One region of the Aminobacter sp. 01T433 genome, then DNA from elsewhere that is predicted to be linked to it. Evidence: riboswitches for the same ligand, from Rfam matches in the RefSeq annotation. Region 1 holds a riboswitch; the other holds the start of a gene.
The links. A riboswitch is a leader RNA that binds a small molecule or an ion and turns the genes downstream of it on or off. The one in region 1 is predicted to bind glycine.

Region 1 (5,439 bases):
TCTCATGGAACACCGGCTGGGTCAGGAACTCCTTGCCGCGTGGCTTGCCTGGCAGCGAGCGCTTGGCCTCGGCTGCGACCTTGGCGCCGAACAGGGCGGCGATCGCTTCGAGGTCGGCAACCGTCGAGGTCTCGTCGAACGCAACCGAAACATGGTCGGCGTCGATGACACGCAGCAGGCGACCGGTCTTCTCGGCCTCGGTGGCAAAGGTTTCAGCCTTGCCCTTGGCGTTGATGGTGACGGTGTCGAAACGCTTGTCGCCAACCACTGACAGACCGGCGTCCTTCAGGCCCTCGGCGAGACGGCTCGTCAGGCCATGGATACGTTCGGCAATCGCCTGCAGCCCCGATGGGCCATGCCAGATGGCGAAGGACGCGGCCATGTTGGCAAGCAACGCCTGGGCGGTGCAGATGTTCGACGTCGCCTTGTCGCGGCGGATGTGCTGCTCGCGCGTCTGCAGTGCGAGGCGGTAGCCGGGACGGCCCTTGCTGTCGACGGACTGGCCAACGAGGCGGCCCGGCATCAGACGGGTCAGCTTGTCGGATACGGCACAATAGGCCGCGTGCGGACCGCCAAAGCCCATCGGCACGCCAAAACGCTGCATCGAGCCGGTGGCGATGTCGGCGCCGAGGCTGGCAGGCGTGTCGGTGACCGTCAGGCTAAGCGGGTCGGAGACGAAGATGACGATCGCGCCGACTGCCTTGGCCTTTTCGATCGCCGCCTTGTGGTCGCCATAGACACCGTTGGTGTCGGGCCAGGAAACGATCAGCGCCGCGGTGTTGTCGTCGATGGTCTCGCCGTCGATCTCGGTGCCGAGCGGCTCGGCGCGGGTGCGCACGACGTCGAGGACCTGCGGATGCGCAGCCCCGGCAAGGGCGACGCGGCTGCGCTTGTCACGATGATGGCGCAGTGCGATGCCGACAGCTTCGGCGACCGCGGTTGCTTCGTCGAGCAGCGAGGCGGAGGCAACGGGCAGGCCGGTCAGTTCGGCGACCAGCGTCTGGAAATGGAACAGCAATTCCAGGCGGCCCTGGCTGATCTCGGCCTGGTAAGGCGTATAGGCAGTGTACCAGGCCGGGTTCTCGAACAGGTTGCGCTGGATGACCGGGGGCACATTGACGCCGTGATAGCCTGCACCAATGAAGCTCTTCAGCACCTTGTTGCGGCCCATCTTCTCGCCGAGCTCGGCTAGTGCTTCATGTTCGCTCGCAGGTGCCGGCAGCGCCAGCGGCCGGTCGAGCCGGATCGACTTCGGAACGGCTTGCGAAATCAGCGTTTCCACCGAAGGCACGCCGATTGCGGCGAGCATGGCGCGGGTATCCGCCGCGCCGGGCCCGATGTGACGAGCCGAAAAGGGGTAAGGTGCAGTGGTCATCTCAGGCGATCCTGTCAACCGATATGGGCTTTGTAGCCCGCTTCATCCATCAGGCCTTCGAGCTGGCCGGCATTGGCGATCTTCATCTTCCACAGCCAGCCGTCGCCGGTGGCTGCCGAATTGACGAGTGCCGGATCTGAAGAGAGCGTTGCATTGGCGTCGATGATCTCGCCGTCGAGCGGCGCATAGACGTCCGAAGCTGCCTTGACGGATTCAACGACAACCGCGACGTCGCCCTTGGCGACCTTGCGGCCGGTCTCCGGCAGTTCGACGAAAACGAGGTCGCCAAGCTGTTCCTGGGCGTAGTCGGTAATGCCGACCGTTGCGATGTCGCCCTCGACGCGCAGCCATTCGTGATCTTCGGTGTAATAGGTCTTGGTCATGGAAATCATCCTTTGCGATAGCGATGCTGCGTGAAGGGAAGAGAATGAACGTCGACGGGCACCTTGGTGCCGCGCACGTCTGCGAAGACGCGGGTTCCGGCCTTGGCGAGCGGCGTTGAGACGTAGCCCATGGCGACCGGGAAGCCAGCCGATGGGCCAAAGCCGCCTGACGTGACGCGGCCGATCGGATTGCCGTCGGCGTCAAAGAGTTCAGCACCTGAACGGACCGGCTGGCGGCCCTCGGGCTTCAAGCCAACGCGCTTTTCCTTGGCGCCTTCAGCGAGGATTTTGGCCAGAGCCGCAGCGCCGATGAACTTGCCGTCAGCGCGCAGGTCCTTGGGTATCGCCCACATCAGGCCGGCACTTGCCGGGTCGGTATCGGGTGTGATGTCGTTGCCGTGCAGGCACAGGCCAGCTTCAAGGCGCAGGCTGTCGCGGGCGGCAAGGCCGATCCACATGACGCGCTCGTCGCCGAGCAGTTTGCCCAGCAGTTCGCGGGCGTCGGCTTCCGGCAGGCCGATCTCGAAACCGTCCTCGCCGGTGTAGCCCGAACGGCTCATGAACCAGTTGGCGCGGGGCTCGAAGCCCTGCATGAAAAACAGGTCGTCGGTGTCGATGCCGGCTTGTCCGAGCACCGTAGCTGCTTCCGGGCCCTGAATGGCGATGAAGACGCGGTCAAGCGGCTCGACCTTGGCGTTGAAATCCTTGGCCAGAGCGCGCAGATGCGCTTCGTCGGTTGCGGCATTGCCAGCGTTGGCCACCACCATGAAACGCTCGTCGCCGAGCCTGGTGATGATCAGGTCGTCGATGACGCCCGCGCTCTCGGTGAGGAAGAAGGTGTATTTCGACTGCTTGAATTCAAGTGCCTTGGCATCAAGCGGGCAGGCCCGGTTGAGCAGGTCGGCAGCACCTGGGCCGCTGACCACGAACAGCTTCATGTGGGAGATATCGAACAGGCCGACATGTTCACGCGTGTGAAGGTGTTCCTTCATCACGCCGGCAGGGTAAGTCAGCGGCATGTTCCAGCCGGCGAAGGCGCCAAAGCGCGCACCAGCGGCGGAATGCAGGTCTGCAAGGGGTAGTTCGTTGGTGTTGTCGCCCGTCATGTCTTCTCCAGAGTCGCACGTGTCCAGCCGCTGCGGCGGCCATTCCGTGCCCCTCTGTCTGAAGCCTGAGAGACTCGCGCTCCGGAACTCTGTCGGCAGCGCTTACACCTTCGGCGCGGGATCAAAGTCCCGACTTTCCAGAGTGTCTTTCCCGTCTACGGTTCTTTTGCCTGAGAGATTTCGGGCGATTTCCCCTTCGGCGACAGCTTCCGCTGTTCTCTCCCGCAAACAGGTAGAGCCCGCAAAGGCCCTCGACGAGTCGTCAATATCCCAAGCACGACGCTTTGTCACCTAGACGCGCAGTGCTTATTCACCGGGAGGATAGTCCTATCCAATACTTCCGGGTAGTGGCGGCGAGGACCCCACGATCGGACGATCGCCGTCATATGCCGCCATACCAGTCGTAGCCGCGGTCTTCCCAATAGCCCCCCTTGCCGAGGCCCATGGGCCCAAAGCTGTCGACCAGTTCGATCTTGTGGAGGTATTTCGGCATCTTGTAGCCGAGCTGGCGCTCGACCCGCACGCGCAGCGGCGCCCCGTTTTCCACCGGCAGCGGCCCACCATTCATGCCATAGGCGAGGATCGTTTGCGGATGGCGCGCGTCGATCAGGTCGATCGAGCCGTAATATTTGATGTCGCCCGACAGGCTTTGCTCGATCGTATCGAGGCAATGGAAAACGACATAGCGCGCCTCAGGCTTGACCACCGCCTGGTCGAGCACCAGCGCCATCGGCACGCCGGTCCATTTGGCGATGCAGCTCCAGCCTTCGACACAGTCATGGCGGGTGATCTGGGTGCGCGAGGGCATGTCCATCAGTTGTTGCCGCGACAGTGACAGCGGCTTTTCGACTAAGCCAATGACCTCTAGCCGCCAATCGGAGAAATCGTTGGACTGGAGCCCCAAATAGACGCCGTCGTTAGGCGCGGTGATGCCGTTCGGCCGCTGCGGCTGGCGGATGTCTGCCTCGGTGAATTCCTGCGCCAGGGAGTTGCGGCCGGCGATCAGTCTTTGAGCTTGGTAGGTCAGATCGTTGGCACCCGTGAGGAAGTTGCGCACGCCGCTGTCGCGGTCCTGCAGGAAGTCGAAGGCATCGCAGCCAGACAGCGCAACGGTCGATGCCCCGAGCGTGGCTGCGGTGAGGAAGCGCCTGCGGGTAAGCTGGAACTTTGGCATGTCCAATTTGGGCATCTCATTCGCTCCCTTTGGGGCGGTCGTTTTCAGCCGGATCGGTACGATACCAGCCGGTGACGATCGAGCGCAGTTCGTTAATCGGACCGGCGGCGAGGATCATCAGCATGTGAACGATGAAGAAGCCGACGATCAGCAGCATGGTGATGAAATGGATGGTGCGTGCTGTCTGCCGTCCACCGAACAGGTCAGTGAGGAACGGGATCGCGGCGTTCATGCTCGGCGACATGGCGAGCCCGGTCAGGATCATCAGTGGCAGCAGCACGAACAACACGCCGCCATAGGCGAGCTTCTGCAGGGTGTTGTAGTCGCGGCTGTGATGGAATTTCAGCCTTGCGTGGTCGGAGATGTCCTTGGGCAGCCGGCGCAGGTCATCGACGCCAGGCGCGAGATCGCGGCGCAGATGACCGTTGAACAGGCTGGCAATGAACCAGACGAGCAACGTTGCGGACAAAAGCCAGGCGAAGAAGAAATGCACTACTCGACCCGTAGCCAGGTCCTGGCCGGACGGGATGGTAGCCCACGCTGGAAAGGCGCGGCCGCTCGGATTGTCGGCCGGACCGGAGAGACCAAGCACGCCCGTCGTGTTGAACCGATGTCCAAGAACTGTCGTGTAACCAACTGGTCCAGTTGCGGTATCTTCCGCGGAGATGGTCAGCACATCGTTGCTGAAAGCGAAGCCGGACTGCTTGCCGATATAGAGTGCGGGGTGCGCATTGAAGATCTGCAGGCCGCTCAACAGCAGGAAAAACAACGATAGCGCCCAGACCCAGTGGGTGACGCGTGTCCAGCGCGTTTGCCGGTAGACGAGTTCGCCATCGGCGATCGGCGCGGGCTGCTCATCCGCCTGCTGCGCTGTGCGTGCCTGGCTTTCCATCGCACCTGATCTCCCGTGGCCTCAGCCATCGCGGGACGTCATTTTACGCCCCTTCGGAAGTGATTACGCTTGGAGATTGGCTTTTGTTTCGCCGTTGCGATGATATTCGCGTGAGCCGGTCAACTGGCCAGTGAAACCACGAGATTGACCGCGGCAGCCACGATGATGGTGTTGAAGAAGAACGACAGGACCGAATGGGCCATTACAGCCTTTCGCATCACCGTGGTGGAGATGTTGGTGTCGGCGGTCTGGGCGGTCATGCCGATGACGAGGGAGAAATAGAGAAAATCCCAGCCGCAAGGGCGCTCGGTATCGGGAAATATCAATCCGCCGACCGGAATGCGGCTGCGTGTTGAGGTCGTTTGGTTCTTGTCGCCTTTCCAGAAGAGGTGGGCATAGTGCAACGCCGCCATGGCATGGATGGTGGACCAGCCCAATGGCAATGACAGCAGCGAAAAGGCAAGCCAGTAGGGATGCGGGCTCTGCTTCGCGTTCATCAGTACAAACAG
Region 2 (5,439 bases), on a different contig from region 1:
GTCGCTGCCGTCCGCGAAGCGGCTGGCGAGGCAATGGAAATCTGCGTCGACGCTAACGAAGGCTACAAGACGCCGGGCGAGGCGGTGCAGACCATTCGCCAGATGGAAAAGTACCGGCTCAAATATGTCGAGCAGCCGGTGATGGGCATTGAGCGCATCACTGAGGTCGCGCGCCGCATCGATGCGCCCGTCATGGCCGATGAATCGGCCTGGAACGCCCATGACGCCATCCAGATCACCGCCGCCGGCAAGGTGCAGATCGTGTCGATCTACACCACCAAGGCTGGTGGCCTCTACAAAGCGATGGAGGTCGGCGCCGTGTGCCGCGCCGCCGGCATCATCTGCAACGTCAACGGCTCGATTGAGACCGGCATCGGCAATCTTGCCAATGTCCAGGTCGCTGCTGCTTCGCCGGCGGTGACGCTGTCCTGCGTCATTCCGATCTCGACGCCGGCGGAGGCGCAGCACGGCCAGGTCGGCGGCATCTACTACACGGACGACCTGCTGGTTGAGCCAATGCGCTTCTCCGATGGCGCGATTGCGGTTCCGACTGGGCCCGGAATGGGCATTGATGTCGACATGAGGAAGATCGAAAAATACCGCGTCCGCGATTGAGCGTGACACCAGGATTTCAGGGGAGAACTTAAAGAAATGCGGGCAGAAATCGTCGCAAAGCAGGTCAAGGCAATGGCTGAGCATGGGCTTGATGCCATGATCTGCTCGTCGCCTGAGAACTTCGCCTACACCACAGGCTTCGTGGTTCCGTCGCAGGCGCTGATCCGTCACCGCCATGCGATGACGATCGTCACTCGGGACGGCCGCACTGCGATCTTCGGGGTGGACATGGAGGCGTCGACCATCAAGCGGAACCAGCCCAGCGTGCCGACGCGCATCTGGGCGGAGTTCTCCGACGATCCGATGCTGGTGCTGGCCGACCAGTTGTCCGACCTCGGCCTGGCGAAGGCGCGCATCGGCCTTGAGATGGATTATCTGCCGGCTGGCGATTTCGCCCGCCTGATCGCAGCGATGCCGGGCGCGCGCTTCGAGCATGCCGAACCGATCCTGGCGCGGCTGCGCCAGATCAAGACGGCTGAGGAAGTGGCCCTTCTGCGCAGGTTGTCGCGCATCGCCGACCAGGCGATCACCGACACGCTGGCCGTTGTCGATGCCGGCAACTCCGAAATGGATATCGCTGGGCACCTGACACGCAACGTCTATTCGCTGGGTGCTGACCACTTCAAGCTTTTGATCGTCGCCACCGGCGAGCGCAGCGTGCTGCCCAATGTCGGGCCGTCCGAGCGTGTGTTGAAGCGCGGTGACGTCTGCCGCGTCGAAATATTCTCGGTGATCAATGGCTACCAGGCAGGTGTGTGCCGCACGGCAATCGTCGGCGAGGCGCCGCCGATGGCCGATAAGATCTGGGCGCATCTGGTCGAGTGCAAATACGAGATCATGGAGAAGGTGAAGCCGGGCGCCAGCTGCCGCGCGATCTACGACGACTTTATCGCCAAGCTCGCCAAGCTCAATTTGCCGCCGATTTCGTTCGTCGGCCACGGCATCGGTCTGCACCTGCACGAAGATCCATATCTCGGCCTGACGCCTGTGCTGGGCAAGCCGGGCAGCGACGCGCCGCTGGAGGAGAACATGGTGCTCGGCTTCGAACCGCTCTGCTACGACACCGGCTACGGCTACGGCATGCAGAACAAGGACATGCTGCTGGTGACGTCGAACGGTTCGGAATTGCTTTCCGACTATGCCGACACCGACAAGCTGATCCTGTGCGGCACCGCCAAGCATGGTGGCAAGGTCAAGGCCGTCGCCTGAGCGAACCTGGCTTGTGAATTGGCAGCCGGAGTGCTTTGTGGCCCGGCTGCCAAGCGAGATATCGCCCGCCGTCACGGACCGGCGGGGCGAGATTGAGGGTCCGTGACTGAAGTATGGGGTGGAGACACATGCGCACGCTGATCGAGAATTTGAATTTTGCCTTTACGGTCGACAAGGACGACACGGTGCTGCGCAACGCAAGCATGGTCGTGGAAAACGACCGCATCGCCGACATTGGCCCGGCGGATGAAGTGGCGGCGCGCCACAAGGGCAAAAGCTTCGACAAGGTCATCGACGGCGCGATGCTGGGCCTCTGCCCAGGTTTTGTCGACAGCCACGTGCATCTGTCCGAGACGCTATCGCGCGCGGTCTTCCCTGACAATCTCAACACCCGCGCCTGGGTGTTTCATTGGGCAAAGCCGTTCTACGCTCACATCACTGAAGAGGATGAACATTGGGGCGCGCTGCTCGGTATCACCGAGATGCTGCGGTGCGGCACCACATGCTTCCTCGATATGGGCTCGCAATATGATCCCGGCGTCGTCATCCGCGCCATGGAAAAGACCGGCATACGCGGCATCACCGGCCGCCACGCCGCCGACAATCGTCCGGCCGAGCTGCCGCGCGGCTGGACCGAGGAGATGGCCGAACATCACTTCTTCCCCGACGCCAAGTCGGCGCTGAAGGTGCTGGAGGAAAACGTCCTCCGCTACAACAACACGCTCGACGGCCGCGCCCGCTGCTGGGTCAACATCGAGGGTAAGGAACCCTGCAGCCTCGAACTGCATGTCGGAGCGGTAAAGCTCGCCGAAAAACTAGGCGTCGGCACCACCTACCATCTCGCCACCTCGATCGAGGAAGCCAAGGTCTGCGAAAGCAAGTATGGCTGCTGGCCGATCACCCGCATCGACCGCGCCGGCGGCATCGGCAAGAACCTTGTCATCGCCCATGGAGCTGCCGTGTCGGATGAGGAGGTCAAGCTGCTGGCCGAGCGGGGCGCAAGCGTGGCCTTTTGCCCATGCTCGTCGTTCAAGCTAGGTAAGGGTGCGACCGCAATTGGCAAATACCCCGAGATGGTCAAGGCAGGCGTCAAGGTTGGGCTAGGCACCGACGGTGTGTCGGCTGCCGGCAACATGAACCTGATGCGGCAGATGCTCGTCGTCGCCGGCATGTTCAAGGACGCCCGCATGCAGCCCGACATCTTCACTGCAAAGCAGGCGCTTCGTGCCGCGACCATCGAAGGCGCACGCGCCTTGATGTGGGACGACGAGATCGGCTCGCTGGAGATCGGCAAGAAGGCCGACTTCATCCTGTTCGACCTCGACCATGTCGAATGGACGCCGTTCTACGATCCGCTGCAGGCGCTGGTATTTTCGGCTTCTACCGCCTCGATCACCCAGACCTGGGTCGATGGCAAGGTGCTTTATGCCGACGGCAAGGTGCAGGGCGTCGACGAGCCAGGCATCCGCCGCAAGGCCCGCGAACTGGCGGCTGCTGCAGTGGTGCGCGCTGGCCTGCACGAACATGGCGTCGAGACGACCACGACGCTTTACGACGAAGGTAACTGACACCCCCGGCTTCCGTTGCGGAAGTGCCGGACGACCTGTAGAAGACATGCGTTCGCAGGCTGCATGGGAGAGATCGGCCGAACCCGAGGGTCCGGCCGGCGCCGACGGAGCAACCCCCCAGGAAACTCTCAGGCAAAAGTGACCATGCAGCTGAACGATCTGGAGAGAGGCACTGCGAGTGCCCACCGAAGGGGAAAGCCGCGCCGGCAAGGCTGTCGCGGTTAAGCTCTCAGGTACAGCGACAGATTGGGGAAAAACCGCGGGTTTCGGCCCGCTCCCAACTTCAATCGCGGAGAGTGAAATGCCCCAAATTGCCGTCATTGGCGCCGGTATCACCGGCGTCACCACCGCCTATGCGCTCCTGGAACGCGGCTATTCCGTCACCATCATCGACCGTCAGCGCTATGCAGGTATGGAAACGTCGTTTGCAAATGGCGGCCAGCTTTCGGCGAGCAACGCCGAGGTGTGGAACCACTGGTCGACTTTGCTCAAGGGCATCAAGTGGATGCTGCGCAGCGACGCGCCGCTTCTGATGAACCCGAAGCCGAGCTGGCACAAATATGCCTGGCTCGCCGAGTTCGTCTCCAACATCGCGAATTACCGTGACAATACGGTGGAGACGACGCGACTGGCGATTTCGGCACGCAAACACCTGTTTGCAATTGCCGAGCGCGAGAACATTGACTTCGACCATGTCCGGCGCGGCATCCTGCATTTCTACTGGGACAGATCGAGCTTCCAGCACGCGCTCAAGGTCAACTCGATGCTGGTCGAGGGCGGTCTCGACCGCCGGCCAGTGACAGCTGCGGAAGTGAAGTCGATCGAGCCGACCTTGCACGGCGATTTTCACGGCGGCTTCTACACACCTTCGGATTCGACCGGCGACATTCACAAATTCACCTATGGTCTAGCCAAGGCCTGCGAGCGGCGCGGCGCGCGTTTTGTCTTCGACGCTACCGTCAATCGCATCGCCCGCGATGGCGTTTTCTGCATCGGATACACCGCGGGCGTACTTGATGGCCAGCCCGTTGACAGGGTCGTCGAGGCTGACGGCATTGTCGTTTGCGCCGGCTCCGCCAGCCGTCATTTCGCAGCGATGCTCGGCGACCGCGTCAACGTCTATCCGGTCAAGGGCTACTCGATCACCGTGCATCTCGACGATGAGCGCAGCCAGACTGCTGCGCCCTGGGTCAGCCTGCTCGACGACCGCGCCAAGATCGTCACCAGCCGTCTTGGCGAGGGGCGCTTTCGTGTCGCCGGTACTGCCGAGTTCAATGGTATGAACCGCGACATCCGCGACGATCGCGTCAAGCCGCTGGTCGACTGGACGCGGATGCTGTTCCCCGAAGTCGATACCAATCGCGTCGTGCCATGGGCCGGCCTCAGGCCGATGATGCCCAACATGATGCCAAGGGTCGGTAAAGGCCGGCAGCCGGGTGTTTTCTACAACACCGGCCATGGCCATCTCGGCTGGACGCTGTCCGCCGTCACCGCCCAGATGGTCGCCGAAACCATTGCCGGCGAGTTCCGCACCGACGCTGCGATCGCGGCCTGATTCCGGGAAGTTTGAACGATGAACATGTTAAGCCGGATTGCTGGCGCTGTTTCCCTTCATGGCCTTCGCGTTTCTCGCGAACTGCACGACTTTGTTGTTTCGGAGGCTTTGCCTGGGACTGGGGTCGATGCTGCAAAGTTCTGGGAAGGTTTTGCCGAGATCGTCCATGATCTTGGGCCCAAGAACCGGGCGCTGCTCGAAAAGCGCGACGATTTCCAGCTCAAGCTCGACGCCTGGTACCGCAAGCATGGCGCGCCGCATGACATGGCCGCCTACAAAGCGTTTTTGAGCGAGATCGGCTATCTCGTGCCGGAAGGCCCGGCCTTTGCCGTCACCACCGACAATGTCGACGCCGAGATCGCCACCGTCGCTGGGCCGCAACTGGTCGTGCCGGTGATGAATGCGCGTTATGCGTTGAATGCAGCCAACGCGCGCTGGGGTTCGCTCTATGACGCGCTTTACGGCACCGATGCGATTTCCGATGCCGACGGT

Region 2: it holds a riboswitch for glycine, as region 1 does, so the genes downstream of both, AC1DLV_RS05245 (D-amino acid dehydrogenase) here and gcvT (glycine cleavage system aminomethyltransferase GcvT) in region 1, are expected to answer to the same signal.

What each region holds. Positions count from the first base shown of each region.
Region 1 is NZ_JBFTPR010000008.1:164,211-169,649, forward strand. Features, by position in the region: gene gcvP (aminomethyl-transferring glycine dehydrogenase) at 1-1,375, opposite strand, end outside; gene gcvH (glycine cleavage system protein GcvH) at 1,390-1,758, opposite strand; gene gcvT (glycine cleavage system aminomethyltransferase GcvT) at 1,764-2,864, opposite strand; glycine riboswitch at 3,013-3,099, opposite strand; gene AC1DLV_RS16455 (molybdopterin-binding protein) at 3,247-4,038, opposite strand; gene AC1DLV_RS16460 (cytochrome b/b6 domain-containing protein) at 4,055-4,930, opposite strand; gene AC1DLV_RS16465 (DUF1345 domain-containing protein) at 5,050-5,439, opposite strand, start outside.
Region 2 is NZ_JBFTPR010000002.1:538,561-543,999, forward strand. Features, by position in the region: gene AC1DLV_RS05230 (mandelate racemase/muconate lactonizing enzyme family protein) at 1-615, shown strand, start outside; gene AC1DLV_RS05235 (M24 family metallopeptidase) at 652-1,824, shown strand; gene AC1DLV_RS05240 (amidohydrolase family protein) at 1,953-3,392, shown strand; glycine riboswitch at 3,447-3,547, shown strand; gene AC1DLV_RS05245 (D-amino acid dehydrogenase) at 3,694-4,947, shown strand; partial or broken gene AC1DLV_RS05250 (malate synthase G) at 4,966-5,439, shown strand, end outside.